Regions from separate parts of the Streptomyces sp. WP-1 genome, predicted to be linked through region 2. Evidence: predicted binding sites of a transcription regulator. Region 2 holds the regulator's gene; each other region holds the start of a gene.
What was found. The regulator HrcA, encoded in region 2, represses chaperone genes, less so after heat shock. The targets are predictions, from matches to a motif close to TTNGCACTCNGNNNNNCNGAGTGCNAA.
Positions count from the first base shown of each region.

Region 1 (2,265 bases), 890 kb from region 2:
CGCCACCGGCGACGATGCCCTCCTCGACGGCCGCCTTGGCGTTGCGCACGGCGTCCTCGATGCGGTGCTTGCGCTCCTTGAGCTCCACCTCGGTGGCGGCACCGGCCTTGATGACCGCGACGCCGCCCGCGAGCTTGGCCAGGCGCTCCTGGAGCTTCTCGCGGTCGTAGTCGGAGTCGCTGTTCTCGATCTCGGCGCGAATCTGGTTCACGCGGCCGTTGACCTGCTCGGAGGAGCCGGCACCGTCGACGATGGTGGTCTCGTCCTTGGTGATGACGACCTTGCGGGCGCGGCCCAGGAGGTCCAGGGTCGCGTTCTCCAGCTTGAGGCCGACCTCCTCGGAGATGACCTCGCCGCCCGTGAGGATGGCGATGTCACCGAGCATGGCCTTGCGGCGGTCGCCGAAGCCCGGGGCCTTGACGGCGACGGACTTGAAGGTGCCGCGGATCTTGTTGACGACCAGGGTCGACAGGGCCTCGCCCTCGACGTCCTCGGCGATGATCAGCAGCGGCTTGCCCGACTGCATGACCTTCTCCAGGAGCGGGAGCAGGTCCTTGACGGAGCCGATCTTGGAGTTCGCGATGAGGATGTACGGGTCCTCGAGCGACGCCTCCATGCGCTCCATGTCGGTGGCGAAGTAGGCGGAGATGTAGCCCTTGTCGAAGCGCATGCCCTCGGTGAGCTCAAGCTCCAGACCGAAGGTGTTGCTCTCCTCGACGGTGATGACGCCTTCCTTGCCGACCTTGTCCATCGCCTCGGCGATCAGCTCGCCGATCTGGGTGTCGGCGGCGGAGATGGACGCGGTGGAGGCGATCTGCTCCTTGGTCTCGACGTCCTTCGCCTGCTCCAGCAGGGCGGCGGAGACGGCCTCGACGGCCTTCTCGATACCGCGCTTCAGGGCCATCGGGTTGGCACCGGCGGCGACGTTGCGCAGGCCTTCCTTGACCAGGGCCTGGGCGAGCACGGTCGCGGTGGTCGTACCGTCACCGGCGACGTCGTCCGTCTTCTTGGCGACTTCCTTGACCAGCTCGGCGCCGATCTTCTCGTACGGGTCCTCGAGCTCGATCTCCTTGGCGATGGAGACACCATCGTTGGTGATCGTGGGGGCGCCCCACTTCTTCTCGAGGACGACGTTGCGACCCTTGGGGCCGAGCGTCACCTTGACGGCGTCCGCGAGCTGGTTCATGCCGCGCTCGAGGCCGCGCCGCGCCTCCTCGTCGAACGCGATGATCTTGGCCATGTGAAGTGGTCCCTCCAGGACTGGGGGTGATTCCTTCGGACCGCGCCCGCGCCCGCGACGGACGGTTCGCCGGCCTGTGGTTCCTTGCCCCACGTGGCCTGCGGACCTCACCGACCCGGTCCTTCTTTGTCACTCTCACCTTCAGAGTGCTAACGCCAATGATTAGCACTCGGCATGCCCGAGTGCAAGGTGTGCCCGCGCAGCGGGCTCGTCGAGGGGGTGGCGGTCGGGTGACGGACGGGCGCAAGCGCCTTGGCCTCACCGGGGCCCGCGGGTGGCCGGGGTCAGCCGGAGGCGGACACGCGCGGGCACCCGGCCGCGGGCACGCCGAAGGGCCCGCACCCTGTGCGAGGTGCGGGCCCTTCGGTGGAGAAACGTTCAGACGGCGACGCGAACCATGTCGGCCTGCGGACCCTTCTGGCCCTGCGAGATCTCGAACTCCACTCGCTGGCCCTCCTCCAGGGTGCGGTAGCCGTCCATCTGAATGGCGCTGTAATGGACGAAGACGTCCGCACCACCGTCGACCGCGATGAAGCCGTACCCCTTCTCCGCGTTGAACCACTTGACGGTGCCCTGAGCCATGCCTAACTCCCCTATTACTGGCCCTTGCACAGATCCGCACTTCGCGGACCCGGGTCAGACCTCGCCCCCCAATGCGTCGGGGGCGTGCGCCGGAACGCGTCGACCGCGGCTGAATGTATCTGTCCAACTGCCCTCTGCAACAGGTCAATTGGACGAGAATTCTGGACGGGAACGATCCGGAATGTGGGGAGAATTCGCCCGAATTCAGGGCAAGTCGGGCCCCATAAAAGACGCAAAAGCCGCGGAATACCCGTGTATTTTGGCTGCTTCTTGTCGGGACCGCGGAAGAGAATCGAGGGCTTACCCTCGATCGCCGGAGGGCGCGTTCCCCAACTGTACCGCGCTCAATCACACAGAATTGCCCCCTCCGCTTCTCTCACGGAGAGGGCAATCCGAGGTACCTTCGGTGACCGTCATTACCCGAGGTAATGACCGATCATTCG
Region 1 covers NZ_CP123923.1:4,441,285-4,443,549, reverse strand. The annotation lists gene groL (chaperonin GroEL) at 1-1,240, opposite strand, end outside; gene QHG49_RS19460 (cold-shock protein) at 1,619-1,822, opposite strand.
Region 1: groL (chaperonin GroEL) is a predicted target of HrcA. The motif match lies at 1,403-1,429, and genes of this name have one in related genera.

Region 2 (2,265 bases):
CCGAGGTGCCCGGGGCCGCGCCCTCGCCGTTGCAGGTGTTGCAGACGATCGCGGTGTCGACCTGGATCTCCTTGGTCGTCCCGAAGGCCGCCTCGTCCAGTTCCACCTCGATCCGGATCATCGCGTCCTGGCCGCGCCGGGTGCGCGAGCGCGGCCCGCGCTGCGACGCCGTGCCGAAGAACGCGTCCATGATGTCGGAGAAGTTGCCGAAGCCACCGGCCCCGAAGCCGCCCGCGCCGGCGCCGCCGGACTGCGAGAGGGGATCCCCGCCGAGGTCGTAGACCTGCTTCTTCTGCGGATCCGACAGCACCTCGTAAGCGGCGTTGATCTCCTTGAACCGCTCCTGGGTCTTCGGATCCGGGTTGACGTCCGGGTGCAGCTCGCGCGCGAGCCGACGGAACGCCTTCTTGATCTCATCCTGCGACGCGTCGCGGCGCACGCCGAGAACGGCGTAGTAGTCCGTGGCCACTTACGACTCCGCCAGGATCTGTCCGACGTACCGTGCCACTGCGCGTACCGCTCCCATCGTTCCCGGGTAGTCCATGCGGGTCGGTCCGACCACGCCGAGCTTGGCAACCGCCTCGCCGCCCGAACCGTAGCCCACCGACACCACGGAGGTGGAGTTGAGTCCTTCATGGGCGATCTCGTGCCCGATGCGCACGGTCATGCCCGGATCCTTCGCCTCGCCGAGAAGCTTGAGGAGCACGACCTGCTCCTCAAGGGCCTCCAGGACGGGCCGGATCGTGAGGGGAAAATCATGTCCGAAGCGGGTGAGATTGGCGGTGCCGCCGATCATCAGCCGCTCCTCGTTCTCCTCGACCAGTGTCTCCAGAAGGGTGGAGAGCACCGTGGAGACCGTACCGCGATCCTCGTGTTCGAAGGCATCGGGCAGGTCCTCGACCAGCTTCGGCACATCCGCGAACCGGCGGCCCGCGACCCGGCTGTTGAGCCGCGCGCGCAGATCCGCGAGGGACGCCTCGCCGAAGGGGGCCGGGCAGTCGACCATCCGCTGCTCGACCCGGCCGGTGTCCGTAATCAGCACGAGCATCACGCGCGCCGGGGCGAGCGCGAGCAGTTCCACGTGCCGCACGGTGGACCGGGTCAGGGACGGGTACTGCACGACGGCGACCTGCCGGGTCAGCTGCGCGAGCAGCCGCACCGTGCGTGTCACGACGTCGTCCAGGTCGACGGCGCCGTCCAGGAAGTTCTGGATCGCGCGGCGCTCGGGCGCGGTCATCGGCTTGACGCCCGCGAGCTTGTCGACGAAGAGCCGGTAGCCCTTGTCGGTGGGGATGCGCCCCGCGCTGGTGTGCGGCTGCGCGATGTACCCCTCGTCCTCCAGGGCCGACATGTCATTGCGCACGGTCGCCGGGGACACCCCGAGGTTGTGCCGCTCGGTCAGGGCCTTGGACCCGACCGGCTCCTCGGTGCCGACATAGTCCTGGACGATGGCGCGCAGTACCTGAAGCCTGCGTTCACTCAGCATGGGCGCGCACCTCCAGCACGTGGTCCCCTCACTCCCGTGGTCGTCCCTCTTGTGTCCGTCTTGGCACTCTTCGCATGCGAGTGCCAGCGTTCCCCGGCCAGTGTACGGCCGTGGGGTACGCACCGGGCAAGGTCGGTGCCCTCGCGACCCCGGCTGCGGTTAGCGTCGCGGTGTGACGGTGACTTGGGAAGAGCACGGATGGGAGCGGCTCGCCGCCGGGGTGGGGCGGTGCCGGCTGCCGGGCTGGGACTGCACGGCGGGGCTGGTCCTGGGCGCGGGCACGGCGCTGATGGTGGACGCCGGGTCGAGCCTCGCGGAGGGGGCTCGGCTGCGGTCCTCGGCCGAGGCGCTCGCCGGTGGACGTGTGACCCATCTCGCGCTGACCCATGTCCATTTCGACCATGTCTTCGGGGCTCCGGCCTTCGCGGGGGCCGCGGTGTACGCGGCGGTGGGGGCGGACGGGGTGTTCCTGCGCGGGCGGGACGAGCTGCGGCGCGACGCCGTCCACCACGGGCTCCCGGCGGAGGAGGCCGAGGAGGCGGCGCTGGCCCTGGTGCCGCCCCGGCATCCGGTCTCCGGGGAGCGGACCCTGGACCTGGGCGGCGGGCGCCGGGCGCTGCTGGCCGACGTGGGCCCCGGGCACACCGCCCATGACCTGGTGGTCCTGGTGCCGGGCGACCCGGACGTGGTGTTCTGCGGAGATCTGGTGGAAGAGTCCGGGGAGCCCCAGGCGGGCCCGGACGCCGTACCGTCGCGCTGGCCGGACGCGCTGGACCGGC
Region 2 covers NZ_CP123923.1:5,330,721-5,332,985, reverse strand. The annotation lists gene dnaJ (molecular chaperone DnaJ) at 1-469, opposite strand, end outside; gene hrcA (heat-inducible transcriptional repressor HrcA) at 470-1,486, opposite strand; gene QHG49_RS23465 (MBL fold metallo-hydrolase) at 1,659-2,265, shown strand, end outside.

Region 3 (2,265 bases), 2.0 Mb from region 2:
ATGCAGGACATCATGCGGAAGCAGTTCGGCAAGCGCCCGACCGTGCTGCGCCCGCCCTACGGCAACTACAACCAGGACACCCTGGTCGCCGCCAAGTCCTGCGGCATCAAGTACGCCCCGATCTGGAACGAGGAGGTGTACGTCGACCACTGGGAGTTCCGCGAGGACGACCAGCAGCTGCGCCGGGGCGACATCGTCCTCACCCACTTCCGGGGCCGCAGCGACTGGGACGGCACGATGGTCGACGACATGCGCCGCTTCCTCAACAAGGTGACGCGCGAGGGGTACGCGGTGGCACGGCTGGAGGACTACCTGTGAGTCGGCCGCGGCGGTCGCGTCGGCCGCGGGGGGTGCGGTGAGGTGTCCGGCGGGGCGTCGGTGAGGCGGCGTGCGCGAGGCGCGGCCCCGGTGGCTGCCGGGGTCCTCGCCGCGGCACTGCTGCTCGCCGGGTGCGCCCAGCCCGTCGTACCCATCGAACGCCTCGGCAGGAAGGCGGCGGAGGGGGTGCGGCCGCACCTCCGGCCGCTCGCCGCGCCGCCGTCCCGCCGGCCCCTGCCCCCGGTCGTGGACCACGTCCCCACCCACGACCGGGTCGTCTTCCTCACCTACGACGCCACCGGCCGCGACCCCCGCCGCACCGCCGCGCCCCGCGGACTCCGCGTCCCGGTGACCCGGTTCACCCCCGGACTCCGGCCCCTGGCGGGGAAGCCGTACGCCGCCCAGCGCGCCGCGCTCTGCGCCCGCCGCACCCGGCTCCTGCGCCCGCCCCGGGGCTCGTACGACGCGACGACCCTGCGCGCGGCCGCCGACTGCGGCACCACGGCCGTCGTCCTGTGGCGCGCCACCCTCACCCCGACGGGCCTCATCTACCCCCGGGGCCCGCACCACCTCCGCCCGGGTGACATCGTCCGCCTCCTCCCGGAGACCCCCACGGCCCGCCTCCTGGACGCCATCCACGGACGAAACCTGACGGCGGCGAGGCTGGAGGACTACCTGTAGTCGATCCAGCCCGTCCGGCATCTGAAGACGGAGGCCGCAGGCCGACAGCGGGGCTCCGGGGGCGCCCAGCCCCTGGTACGGCACGCCCGGCACCGCCCGCCGACCCACGCTGCCGCACCTGCGATTTCGGCCGACGCGCCGCACGGCATTGGCACTCCGCTTGACCGAGTGCTAATCCCGGTCATAGTCTCGGCTCTGGCACTCCCCACTGGAGAGTGCCAACAAAGCGACGGGCAGATCCGGCACCCGCGACGACGGATCGACCTGGTCGCCACCTCAGACAGTTAACCCCGTGAGATCTCCGAAGGGGGAGGTCGGATCGTGACGACCGCCAGCTCCAAGGTTGCCATCAAGCCGCTCGAGGACCGCATCGTGGTCCAGCCGCTGGACGCCGAGCAGACCACGGCCTCTGGCCTGGTCATCCCGGACACCGCGAAGGAGAAGCCCCAGGAGGGCGCCGTCCTCGCCGTCGGTCCGGGTCGCTTCGAGAACGGCGAGCGCCTGCCGCTCGACGTCAAGGTCGGCGACGTCGTGCTGTACAGCAAGTACGGCGGCACCGAGGTGAAGTACAACGGCGAGGAGTTCCTCGTCCTCTCGGCTCGCGACGTGCTCGCGATCATCGAGAAGTAATTCACCCCGGGCAAACCTTTGCTCTGAGCTGCGCCCCTGGCCCCCGCGACCGATAACGAAGCCGGGCGTCCGGGGCGCAGTTCGTCTTTTACCCACAAGATTCCGAGAGGGCTCCCGCTGTCATGGCGAAGATCCTGAAGTTCGACGAGGACGCCCGTCGCGCCCTCGAGCGCGGCGTCAACAAGCTGGCCGACACGGTGAAGGTGACGATCGGCCCCAAGGGTCGCAACGTCGTCATCGACAAGAAGTTCGGCGCCCCGACCATCACCAACGACGGTGTCACGATCGCCCGCGAGGTCGAGATCGAGGACCCGTACGAGAACCTCGGCGCGCAGCTGGTGAAGGAGGTGGCGACCAAGACCAACGACATCGCGGGTGACGGCACCACCACCGCCACCGTGCTCGCCCAGGCGCTGGTCCGCGAGGGCCTGCGCAATGTCGCCGCCGGTGCCTCCCCGGCCGCCCTGAAGAAGGGCATCGACGCCGCCGTCAAGGCGATCTCCGAGGACCTGCTCGCCACGGCCCGCCCGATCGACGAGAAGTCCGACATCGCCGCCGTGGCCGCGCTGTCCGCCCAGGACCAGCAGGTCGGCGAGCTGATCGCCGAGGCCATGGACAAGGTCGGCAAGGACGGTG
Region 3 covers NZ_CP123923.1:3,366,608-3,368,872, reverse strand. The annotation lists gene QHG49_RS14390 (polysaccharide deacetylase family protein) at 1-318, shown strand, start outside; gene QHG49_RS14385 (hypothetical protein) at 379-999, shown strand; gene groES (co-chaperone GroES) at 1,321-1,629, shown strand; gene groL (chaperonin GroEL) at 1,752-2,265, shown strand, end outside.
Region 3: groES (co-chaperone GroES) is a predicted target of HrcA. The motif match lies at 1,148-1,174, and genes of this name have one in related genera.